DNA from 2 places in the Providencia sp. 2.29 genome. Region 2 is predicted to be linked to the other one. Evidence: predicted binding sites of a transcription regulator. Region 2 holds the regulator's gene; the other holds the start of a gene.
The links. The regulator PhoB, encoded in region 2, activates phosphate uptake and scavenging genes when phosphate is short. The targets are predictions, from matches to a motif close to CTGTCATAAAACTGNCNNAT.
Positions count from the first base shown of each region.

Region 1 (6,486 bases), 520 kb from region 2:
ACGATAATGAAAATATCAGAATATTCCGATTGGTCGGTGCCGATGAGTTTAATCCATCCAAAAATTGGATTTCTATTGATTCTCCAGTTGCTCGCGCGCTAGTTGGTAAGCAGGTTGATGATGAAATTACGGTGAATACACCTGGGGGGCGGGTAACCTATACAGTGTTAGAAATTAGTTATAAACCGCTAGTCCTATAAGGCGTAAAATTATTCATTAAATTTCAAGTTGATGGTAAATTAGGACGTTAACTATCTTATATTTTACTTATACACAAAATAATTCAGGTGATATGCCGTTATTAAGCGCAAGTAAAAATTTATCGTCATGACTATTTTTGTGATTTAGATAGCAGCGCTTTGTAACACCCATACAGCTTGGAGCATGGTGGGTATATTCTTATTTTAAAAATAATTTCGATAGATTGCACATCTTGAGGGCTACAAAATGCAAGAAAGCTATAAAGTTCTTGTCGTCGATGATGATATGCGTTTGCGTGCCTTGCTTGAACGCTACCTCACAGAGCAAGGATTTCAGGTACGTAGTGCCGCGAATGCTGAACAAATGGATAGGATCCTAACGAGGGAGTCGATTCATCTAATCGTTTTAGATTTGATGTTGCCAGGTGAAGATGGTCTGTCAATTTGTCGTCGTTTACGCAGCCAAAACAATCCAATACCGATTATTATGGTAACGGCTAAAGGTGAAGAGGTTGACCGTATTGTTGGTTTAGAGATTGGCGCCGACGATTACATTCCTAAACCTTTTAACCCGCGTGAATTACTTGCACGTATTCGTGCTGTATTACGTCGCCAAGCAAACGAATTGCCAGGCGCACCATCTCAGGATGATGCGATTATTACCTTCGGTAAGTTTAAACTGAACCTAGGCACACGTGAAATGTTCCAAGGCGAAGAAAATATGCCTTTGACGAGCGGTGAGTTTGCTGTACTTAAAGTATTGGTTTCGCACCCAAGGGAGCCATTATCTCGTGATAAGCTGATGAGCTTAGCGAGAGGCCGTGAATACAGTGCGATGGAACGTTCAATTGACGTTCAAATTTCACGTTTACGTCGTATGGTTGAAGAAGATCCAGCTCACCCTCGCTACATTCAGACAGTCTGGGGCTTGGGCTATGTATTTGTGCCGGACGGTAGTAAAGCATGAAGCGACTGAGGTTCTCTCGCCGTAGTACATTTTCGCGTTCGTTATTTTTGTTTGTTGCATTACTGTTTGCCAGCCTTGTCACCAGCTATATGGTGGTGCTGAATTTTGTTGTTATGCCAAGTTTGCAGCAATTCAACAAAGTGTTGGCTTATGAAGTGCGAACATTAATGACGGAGCGGATGGTGCTGCAAGATGGAACCACAGTACGGGTCTCTCCCGCATTACGTAAAAAAATCTACAATGAGTTGGGGATCACCTTTTATGCTCAATCAGCCGCGATGGAAGAAGGCTTAAATTGGGCGAAAGAATACGATTTTCTCAGCGAAAACATGTCGGAATATATTGGTGGCGAAGCCCAAGTGCGTCTTGAGCTTGGCCGCGAATATCCTATTCTTTGGTTGACCTCCTATCTTGCGCCTGATATCTGGGTGCGTGTGCCATTAACTGAAATTGGGCAAAACCAATTTTCGTTAGTATTCCGCTATACTTTAGCCATTTTTCTGTCTATTTTTGCAGGGGTCTGGCTCTATATTCGTTACCAAAACAAGCCATTACTTGAACTTGAATACCATGCAGGGCAAGTGGGGAAAGGGGTCATATTACCCGCCATGCAGGAAAAAGGGGCAACTGAGGTAAGAGCCGCGATCCGCTCCTTTAATCATATGGCTGCGGGCATAAAGACGCTTGAAAATGATCGGACAATTTTAATGGCGGGGGTCAGTCATGACTTACGTACCCCACTGACACGGATCCGATTGGCGACGGAAATGATGAGCCCTGAAGATGGCTACCTAGCAGAATCCATCAATAAGGATATTGAAGAGTGTGATGCGATTATTGGTCAGTTTATGGACTACCTGAAAACGGGTCAGGAAATGAATATGGAGTTTTGTGACCTAAATAGCATCCTCAATGAGGCAGTTACCGCTGAAACGAGCGTGACCGGTGAAATTGAAACGGCACTGGAGCCGGGTAGTCTGATCGTGAATGCGAATCCATTAGCCATTAAACGCGCCATCACCAATATGATTGTTAACGCTTATCGCTATGGTAACGGCTGGATCAAAGTGAGCAGTGGCAAAAATGAGGATTCGGTTTGGTTCCAAGTGGAAGATGATGGTGCAGGTATCAAAGAAGAAGATATTCAACGCTTCTTCCAACCTTTTGTGCAAGGTGAAAAAGCCCGTAGCAATAAGGGAACAGGGCTAGGATTGGCAATTATCCGCCGTATTGTCGATGCCCATGAAGGTAGTATCGAAATCCATAAAAGTGAACGCGGCGGTTTCGCCATTCGTGCACTCCTGCCATTGAAAGAAAAAGAAGAGTAACCATTGTCGGTAGTGGGTCGTATAAAACGACCTACCTTCTATTTTATTTCGGTATTAACGCCTATCTTACGCGCCAGTCATCATATAAAAAATAACTTACTCTATAAGTAATACCATCGTTATATAAAAGATCTGATAGTTATTTTATTTAGATAATAAACATAAATAAAATAACTCAGGTGAATTTATGCATATCTATTTTTCTAAACCTATTTGCTGTTTTCAGAGTAAAGCGGCATTAGCTTTCGCTGGAATAGAGGGAAAGCAAAAGCAGGCTACACTCTCCACGGGAATAATTAATATCAAAAACACAGTCGTAGGGCTGTTTCAAGAACCCAAAAAGGCCTTTAAGCAGGTGAAATGGAGCAAACAACTGGCAACCGTTATACAACTACCTCCAAATCAACCCTTAGCATCGAAAGGGGCATTATCTATTCCTATGCCACCCCCTATGCCAAAGCCTGATATTAAGCCCGCTCAAACAGGAGATGGCGGAAAAACAGGGATGGATCAAGTGATTGCCGAACTTAAAAATAGCCCAGTATTTAAAGCCAATGCGCAGAAATACCAAGCCGCAGCCACGGAGCAACCGACGTCGACAAATACACCGCCACCTCCACCGCCGATGGCAGAATTTGCGGGTCTTCGCAACAATATAGCGGCATCATCGCAGACCACTCATGGTAAAACGGGGATGGATCAAGTGATTGCTGAACTTAAAAATAGCCCAGTATTTAAAGCCAATGCGCAGAAATACCAAGCCGCAGCCACGGAGCAACCGACGTCGACAAATACACCGCCACCTCCACCGCCGATGGCAAAATTTGCAGGTCTTCGCAACACTATAGCGGCATCATCGCAGACCGCTCATGGTAAAACGGGGATGGATCAAGTAATCGCTCAGCTCAAACAACATCCGGTTTTCAAGTCAAATAAAGAATAATGAATATTTGCTTGTTGTTTGCGTAGCTGGCGTGAGGCTCAATTTTCGCTGATTATCTGCCTGCTTTATCATAAAGCAGGCACCACGCGAGATGACCATTTTGTGATGGTAGTCTGACCGCATACGCAAATTGCTGATTTTAATCCCTTGATGGCAAGCGCATGTTTCTCCCTTGAAACGGTGAATTAAACCGTATTATCAAAATAGAGAAGCAGTAAAAAAGGATTTTACGACTTTTTTATGACAGTTTGTCATGGTGGTCTCAATATAGAGATATTCTGCTCTGTATTTCATTACTTATTGATTTTATGGTCAATTTTGTTTTTTTAAGCTGCTGTTTTTTTCGATAGCTAGACGAAAATCGTCAATTGTCATAAAACTGTCATAAATCAGACATGTTGTTGTCATCAAATTGTCCTATTTTTCCTACCGTGACATTTCACCAACAATTTACTACTTAATTGTTTCTATACATCCCCGGAGGGATTATGAAAATGATGCGTACAACCTTAGCTAGCGTAATGGCAGCAACCCTTTCAATGACTGCAATGTCTTCTTTTGCTGCCACAAGCTTAACTGGCGCGGGTGCAACATTCCCTGCTCCTGTTTATGCTAAGTGGGCGGACTCTTATCAGAAAGAAACAGGTAATAAAGTGAACTATCAGGGGATTGGCTCTTCTGGTGGTGTTAAACAAATTAATGCAAAAACGGTTGATTTCGGTGCGTCTGATGCGCCATTAACCGATGAAAAATTGAAAGAAGATGGCCTATTCCAGTTCCCAACCGTAATCGGTGGTGTGGTACTGGCGGTTAACGTAAAAGGTATCCAGTCAGGTCAATTGACATTAGACGGTACAACATTAGGTGATATCTACCTCGGTAAAATCACCAAATGGAATGATCCTGCCATCGCTAAATTGAACCCAGGTGTTAACTTACCCGATCAAAACATTGCAGTGGTAAGACGCTCTGATGGCTCAGGTACGACGTTCGTATTTACGAGCTACTTATCAAAAGTCAGCTCAAGCTGGAAAAATGATATTGGTGCAGGCTCTACAGTAAACTGGCCGAAAAACAACGTCGCAGGTAAAGGTAACGATGGCGTTGCAGCTTTCGTCCAGCGTTTACCAGGCTCTATCGGTTATGTGGAGTATGCCTATGCGAAACAGAATAACCTTGCTTATACTAAACTCATTTCCGCAGATGGTAAGGTTGTTTCCCCAACAGGTGAAAGCTTCAGCGCAGCAGCGAAGAAAGTTGACTGGTCTAAGTCATTCGCTCAAGACCTGACTAACCGTAATGGTGAGAACGCATGGCCAATTACCTCAACCACGTTTATCTTAGTTCACAAAGATCAAGCGAATGCAGAAAAAGGAAAAGCTGTGCTCGATTTCTTTAACTGGGCTTATGAGAAAGGTGGTCAGCAAGCAGAAGCATTGGATTATGCTATCCTTCCTCAAGAAGTTGTGACAGCAATTCGTGCAGCATGGAAAACAGAAGTCAAAGATAGCCAAGGCAAACCACTGTTCTAATCAGTGAGCCTCGGGTTGGTAATGGTAGGCGGATGCTTAGGATTAACATCCGCCTTCTGACGTAGTAACTAAATCCTACTAAATAAAGTAGGTGTAGGATGAGACAAAGCGCATGGCCGAAAAAACAACGGCATTTAAAGCACCGAGCAAGTCAGGCGATGTGATATTTGGCGCATTAGTCAAAATTGCCGCGCTAATCACTTTGTTAATGCTTGGTGGCATCATTATTTCCCTTATTTTTGCCTCGTGGCCGAGTATGCAAAAATTTGGGTTTTCGTTTTTATGGACTAAAGAATGGGATGCTCCCGCTGAGGAGTTTGGTGCGCTTGTGCCTATCTATGGCACCATCGTCACATCACTGATAGCCCTGATTATTGCAGTACCCGTGAGCTTTGGTATTGCTCTTTTCTTAACTGAACTTGCACCTAATTGGTTAAAACGCCCATTAGGGATTGCGATTGAGCTTCTCGCTGCCATTCCTAGTATCGTTTATGGTATGTGGGGGCTGTTTGTTTTTGCGCCGCTGTTTGCGGAATATTTTCAAGAGCCTGTCGGCAATGTGATGTCGAGTATCCCAATTGTCGGTGAGCTTTTCTCAGGTCCTGCATTCGGGATTGGTATTTTGGCAGCAGGTATTATCCTCGCCATTATGATCATTCCTTATATTGCCTCTGTCATGCGTGACGTGTTTGAACAAACACCTGTCATGATGAAGGAGTCAGCATATGGTATCGGTTGTACCACATGGGAAGTGATCTGGAATATTGTTCTACCTTATACACGTAACGGTGTGATAGGTGGGGTAATGTTAGGTTTAGGGCGCGCGCTTGGTGAAACAATGGCGGTGACCTTTGTAATTGGTAATACGTATCAACTGGATAGTTTCTCGTTGTTTATGCCGAGTAACAGTATTACTTCTGCATTGGCGAATGAATTTGCCGAAGCGGAAGGTGGTCTACATACCGCTGCGCTGATGGAACTTGGGTTAATTCTATTTGTTATCACCTTTATTGTTCTGGCGATATCAAAACTCATGGTTATGCGTTTAGCGAAGAACGAGGGCCGTTAATATGTCGACATCCGATAATATTGTCGTTAATCAAAAAGAACGAGCCCGTCGTCAGGCATGGCGACGCCAAGTTAACCGAATCGCTCTGTTTGTTTCGATGCTAACGATGGCATTTGGGCTGTTCTGGTTAATTTGGATTTTGTTCTCAACCGTTACCAAAGGGTTCGATGGCATGTCATTGAACTTGTTCACAGAAATGACTCCTCCACCGAATACGGAAGGGGGCGGCCTTGCTAATGCTATCGTAGGTAGTGGGCTGTTGATCTTGTGGGCAACGGTCGTGGGTACACCGCTTGGGATCTTAGCAGGGATCTATTTGGCAGAGTATGGCCGTAAATCATGGCTAGCTTCTGTAACGCGTTTTATTAATGACATTTTGCTTTCAGCACCATCGATTGTGGTGGGGCTATTCGTCTATACCATTGTGGTGGCGCAAATGCAGCACTT
Region 1 is NZ_CP065420.1:273,727-280,212, forward strand. It holds gene greB (transcription elongation factor GreB) at 1-200, shown strand, start outside; gene ompR (osmolarity response regulator transcription factor OmpR) at 448-1,167, shown strand; gene envZ (two-component system sensor histidine kinase EnvZ) at 1,164-2,495, shown strand; gene I3B46_RS01175 (hypothetical protein) at 2,683-3,438, shown strand; gene pstS (phosphate ABC transporter substrate-binding protein PstS) at 3,927-4,970, shown strand; gene pstC (phosphate ABC transporter permease PstC) at 5,083-6,039, shown strand; gene pstA (phosphate ABC transporter permease PstA) at 6,041-6,486, shown strand, end outside.
Region 1: the regulator PhoB is predicted to act here: its motif matches at 3,807-3,826, upstream of pstS (phosphate ABC transporter substrate-binding protein PstS).

Region 2 (6,486 bases):
TGCCATTGAGATAACAATAAAGGTAAAAGTTGGGCATGTTGTGATCTGGTGTGTAGCTGTTCTATTGATTGATTAAGTTGTTCAATATCTTGTTTTTCTTGCCACTCTAGATAGCGACTTTCAACGAGTTGATATGCCGCAGTATCCTGTTCAAGTTGGTGCTGCGTTTGGGCATTTTGCTCAATTTGCTGTTGTTGCTCGCTAACTAATGCTGACTGCTCTTGTTGCAGTAGTTGTTGTTTTTGCTCTAAGGCTTGTACTTTTTGACTCAATTCATCAATAAATTGACCTTGTTGCCGCCATAAACCTATTTGTTGGGTAATAGCCGCATCTTGGGGATGTTGCTGTAGGTAATGTTCAATTTGTTGTAACTCTTCACGGTCCAAATGAGCTTGATGTTGGGTTCGAGTAATTAAGCTGTGCTGCGATTGATATTCCGTGTGATATTGCTCTTTTTGTTCTGAAATTTCTTTAATCTGTTGGTGTAGATGAAGAATCGCATTATCTAATGGGCGAACGTGGGTATCGATCAACACGGTTTGCTGCTGAACATAATTTTGGTGCTGGCTATGCTCATGTTGGACTTGAGCAAGTTGTGCTTGTAAAGGCGCAAGTTGTTGAGTGTTATTTTCACACTGTTGTGAAAGGCTCTGTTGCTTCTCTAATAATTCATTTAATGCCTGTTGTTGGCGTTCCACATCCTGCCATAAAGGGCGCAAATTTTCAGCAGGCAGATTGTCTGAGAGTTTTTTAAACTGAGGCTCAGCGTCTTGATATGCCTTTTCAGCCTGCTGTTGATCAAGCTCTAACTGATGTAAGCGGGCAGTTAACTGTTGTTGGCGTTGCTGCCAATACAACGCTTGTTGGTTTCGCGTTCGTTTTTGATTAAGCTGCCTTTCTTGGTCTGCTAATACGGTTTGTTGTTCGATGAGGGCTTGATGTTCGCTTTCGGTGAGCAAATGAATGCTTTGCGCTCGAGCTTTTAAAATCTCTAAATCATTTTTGACCTGTTTGTGCTGGCGATAGATATAGCTGGATATTTGACTATAAATTTCCGTGCCGGTGATCTCTTCTAACAGATCGGCTCGCTCTTTTTCGCTCGCATTTAAAAAGGCGGCAAAATCCCCTTGTGAAAGCAAAATAGACTTTGTAAACCGTCCGAAATCTAGCCCTGTGATCTGAACAATTTGTTCTCGTATGTCACTGACTTTTTCCGCAATGATTTTACCGTCACTGACAGTCGCTAGCTCGGCTTTTGGCGGTTGTAATTTTCCTTCTGGCTTGTTGCTGGCTCGTCGTTGGCTCCAAAATGCGCGGTAAGCGATACCTTTGACCTCAAATTCCACTTCAGCCAAGCACTCGCCAGTATGGCGTGTCATAAGCTCATTTTGTTTAACGGATAGTGTACTTAAACGAGGTGTTTGGTGATAGAGTGCGAGACAAATAGCATCTAGTAAGGTGGTTTTACCCGCCCCAGTAGGGCCTGTGATCGCAAACAATCCTTGGCTAGCAAACGGCTCTTGGGTGAAGTCAATTTTCCATTCGCCTTTTAGAGAGTTAATATTTTTTAGGCGTAGACTTAAGATTTTCATGAATTTCCCTCTAACTCAGCACGCAAAGCGTCATAAGATTGCCTAAAGAGTACTAATAAGCGCTGCTCTTTTTCTTTATCATCTAGCGACTCTTCCGCTAAACGACGCAAAAATACCTCTTCGGCGGTAAGCTCATTTAAGGTTTCATTAGCGAGAGCTTGTTGGGGGTTTTGTGGTTTACGTGCACGGCGTAACAATACAACTTCAACGGGTAAGCCTTTGATAATACTTTCGATACGTTGTTGGATATCAGCAAGATAGTCCTGTGAAGCGACTTCGATATCTAACCAAACTGGGGGCGTATCTGGCTTGATAGAGAGTGCATGTAACTGATTTTGAATGTCTGCAAGTGACCCTTTTAGTGTTTGCAAAGGTTGAAAAGTTGGGATCGCAAGTTGGTGGATTTGCGACAGTTCGCGGCCATCAAACTCCACTAAGCAAACACTTTTTTGTTGGTTCGCTTCATCAAAGCTTAATGCAATCGGTGAACCAGAGTAACGAATATGTTGCTGTTGACCAATAACTTGCGGACGATGAATGTGCCCCAAGGCGATATAGTCAGCCGGAGGGAAAGCGGCAGAGGGAAATGCGTCTAAAGTACCAATATAGATATCACGCACAGAGTCCGTCAATTCAGCCCCGACAACCGTTAAATGCCCCGTTGCGATAATTGGGATATCTAACCCCATAGTTTGCCGCTGCTGCTCGGCAAGCTGATAGCTAGCTTGGTAATAGTCACGAATGGCTGTTTGTAATGATAGCTGCTTCTCTTCACTGCTCTGTCCTGCAACACTTAATTGAATATCTCTAGGGCGTAGAAAAGGGATCGCACACAACAGTGCTCCGGGTTGCCCTTGTGCATTCTTTAATGTGATCACATGGGGCGTTGCTCCTGAAGTGACGACATCCGTATTCAAATAGGCAAGCAGTGAACTGGTTTCATTTAAGACGGAAACAGAGTCATGGTTACCACTTAGGATCACCAATTGGCAACCTGTTTGCTGTAGCGAGACGACAAATTGATTATAAAGCTCACGGGCATAACTTGGGGGGGAGCCGGTATCAAAAATATCTCCCGCAACAATCATGGCATCAACTTGATGAAGTTTGACCTGCTCAATAAGCCAAGTTAAAAACTGTTGATGTTCGGCTGCGCGGCTTTTAGTGAAAAAATACTGGCCAAGGTGCCAGTCAGAGGTATGGATAATACGCATGAAGGCCCCTTCCTACGGCTTTATATGTATACTATGCTCAGTATACCCTATCATGACCCTTTAAGGGGATCTCTGAACAAGCAGACAATTCAATGTGATAACGATAGGCGAAGCAGCAGGCGCGACGATGTAAAGTATGACGAGAATGTTTCACTTAAATGACAATTTACCGCTAATATAGAAAGGATTATTGTTATTTGATGACGGTATTCATAATTCTGTCATAAAAGTGACGCATAATGCTTTCACTTTTAATGATCTCTTCTTATTTACAGGATTAATCATGGCAAGACGCATTCTAGTGGTTGAAGATGAAGCGCCCATCCGAGAAATGGTTTGTTTTGTATTAGAGCAGAATGGTTTTCAGTCGATTGAAGCTGATGATTATGATTCCGCCATCGCGCAGTTAGTTGATCCATTACCCGACCTTGTTTTATTAGACTGGATGATCCCTGGTGGTTCAGGCATTCAAGTGATTAAACACATGAAACGTGACAGTGATACGCGCGATATTCCTGTGATGATGTTAACCGCAAGAGGGGAGGAGGAGGACCGCGTAAAAGGATTGGAAGTGGGGGCGGATGATTACCTAATAAAGCCGTTTTCACCCAAAGAGCTTGTCGCTCGTGTGAAAGCCATTCTACGTCGTATTTCCCCGATGGCAACAGAAGACATTATTGAAATGAACGGGTTAACACTAGACCCAACGTCTCATCGGGTCAGCAGTAATGACACTCCTATTGATATGGGGCCGACGGAGTATAAGCTGCTGCATTTCTTTATGACTCACCCTGAACGAGTATATAGCCGCGAGCAGTTACTCAATTATGTATGGGGAGCGAATGTGTATGTTGAAGATAGAACGGTTGATGTGCATATCCGCCGCCTCAGAAAAGCCTTGGAGGCTGAAGGGCATGATAAAATGGTTCAAACAGTGCGTGGTACTGGTTATCGCTTCTCAGTGCGTTACTGATCAATAACAGGAGATACCAGTGCTTGAACGCCTATCATGGAAACAGCTAATTTGGGGGCTGTTTTTATTCATCTTACCTGCATTAATCTTATCGATTTTTATCGGCCATCTTGCATGGCTTTTAGTCATCTCATTGACCGCAGCGCTGATTTGGCACAGTTATAACTTGATGAAGTTGTCATATTGGTTATGGCTTGATCGGAGCATGCTGCCCCCTGATGGTAAAGGCGGCTGGGAGCCAATCTTTTATGGGATCTATCAGCTTCAGCAGCGCAACCGAAAACGTCGGCGTGAATTAGGGCAGTTGATCAAACGCTTTCGCAGTGGCGCAGAATCTCTCCCTGATGCCGTCGTAATGATGACTCTTGAAGGGAATATTTTCTGGTGTAATCGCCATGCTCAACATTTATTAGGTTTTCGCTGGCCGGAAGATAGCGGGCAACCGATTTTTAATTTATTACGCTATCCAGATTTCAGCCGTTATTTTACATTACAAAACTATGAACAAGCGTTAACGATAGAGCTAAACAGTGGCGCTATTGTTGAATTTCGTGTCTTACCTTATACCGAAGGTCAGCTATTAATGGTTGCGAGGGATGTCACGGAAAAGCGCCGATTAGAAAAAGCACGTAGAGACTTTTTTGCGAATGTCAGCCATGAACTACGCACACCACTAACGGTGATCCAAGGTTATCTTGAAGTATTAGATGATCAAGAAAATGCCTCAGCTGCCAACAAAAAAGCGTTAACGGTAATGCAAGAGCAGGCGCATCGAATGGATAATTTGATTAAACAACTGTTACAGTTATCTCGCATTGAAGTGGCGCCTCATATTAATTTAGATGAGCAGGTAAATATTCCTGTAATTTTAAAAATGATTGAACAGGAAGCGATGAGTTTAAGCCAAGGGCGGCAACAGTTTAAATTTATGGTTGATGAAAAGCTGTATGTTTACGGTAATGAAGAGCAGCTTCGTAGTGCGGTGGCTAACTTGGTCTATAATGCCATTATGCATACACCGGAAGGAACAACGATCCAAGTCAGTTGGCAGAAAACACATAATGGGGCACGTTTTGGCGTTGCTGATAATGGGTTGGGGATCCCCCCAGAGCATATTCCACGTTTAACTGAACGTTTCTACCGTGTTGATAAGGCGAGGTCTCGCCAAACAGGGGGAGGAACGGGGCTTGGTTTAGCGATCGTCAAGCACGCTTTGCAGCATCATAATAGCCAATTAATGATAACCAGTCAGTTAGGCAAGGGGAGCGAATTCTCTTTTACTCTGCCTCCTGTATTGATCGTATCAGACAAAAAAACAGCTAAAACACTTCATTAAAGATGTGACATACCTCGATGAGAGCGGCAAACAGCCGTTCTTATCGACCCAATCCAACATATCATTATCACCGCCAGATATGTCGCTCCTTCTTATTTAAAAAATGAATCTCTCTATATTTGTGATGGGTTATTAAAAATTTCTGTTTTCTAAAAAACCTATATTTCGCTTTGCAAAACCATAATCGATTTAAAAGATAAGATAAATAATGGTTTAATTGGTTGTTTTTTGTTCAAATCATATAGCGCATATTCTTATTTTACTGACAGTAATCACTAGTTATAAAAAATACTTTAGAGATTTATTCTTGTTTTTAGGTTTGCTATTGCCTTTTTTCCCTATAAAAGTTTTACTTGTAGCCAGTTATTGGCGATTTTTTCTGTTTTTTGATTTTTAATCTTGCCTGATGTGATAAATCGTACACATTGTATTGTTTATCAACTTGTTAATTAGAATTCTATACCGCCATTTATAATTCAAAGAGTTACTGATTGGTTACTCTATATTTTCTAACACCGTTACAAAGATTTAACATAAAATATGGCTCATCGTTTAACATCCAGAGATATTCTTGCCTTAGGTTTTATGACCTTTGCGCTCTTCGTTGGTGCTGGAAATATCATATTTCCACCAATGGTTGGCTTACAGGCTGGCGAGCAAGTGTGGACTGCCGCGCTAGGCTTTTTGGTTACAGGTGTGGGGTTGCCTGTTTTAACCGTTGTGGCATTAGCCAAAGTGGGTGGGGGTATTGAAGCCCTAAGTACACCTGTTGGTAAAACGGCGGGGCTATTGCTTGCTGTTGTTGCTTACCTGTCCGTTGGCCCGCTATTCGCCACGCCTCGCACTGCGACGGTTTCTTACAAAGTGGGGATTGCACCGCTACTTGGTGGTGAATCAGATATATCATTATTAATTTATAGTGCAGTCTATTTTGTGCTAGTCATCGGTATTTCTCTATACCCAGGTAAACTACTGGATAGTGTAGGTCACATACTGGCACCTGTAAAAATGTTAGCCCTTGCTATCCTTGGTGTTGCGGCTGTGCTTTGGCCGGCAGGTCAACCTATGTTATCAACAGATGAATACCGCGATATGGCCTTCTCAAATGGCTTTATCAATGGCTATTTGACGATGGATACATTGGGAGCAATGGTCTTTGGTATCGTGATTGTTAATGCGGCTCGTTCGCGAGGTATCGAAAACTCCTCACTGCTGACCCGCTATACCATGTGGGCGGGGCTGATTGCGGGAGTGCTACTGACACTGGTTTACCTTTCACTATTTAAATTAGGTGAAAACAGCGCATCCATTATTCCAAACCCTCAAGATGGTGCTGATATTCTGCATGCCTATGTTCAGTATACATTTGGT
Region 2 is NZ_CP065420.1:794,181-800,666, forward strand. It holds gene I3B46_RS03400 (AAA family ATPase) at 1-1,592, opposite strand, end outside; gene sbcD (exonuclease subunit SbcD) at 1,589-2,806, opposite strand; gene phoB (phosphate regulon transcriptional regulator PhoB) at 3,090-3,779, shown strand; gene phoR (phosphate regulon sensor histidine kinase PhoR) at 3,799-5,115, shown strand; gene brnQ (branched-chain amino acid transport system II carrier protein) at 5,656-6,486, shown strand, end outside.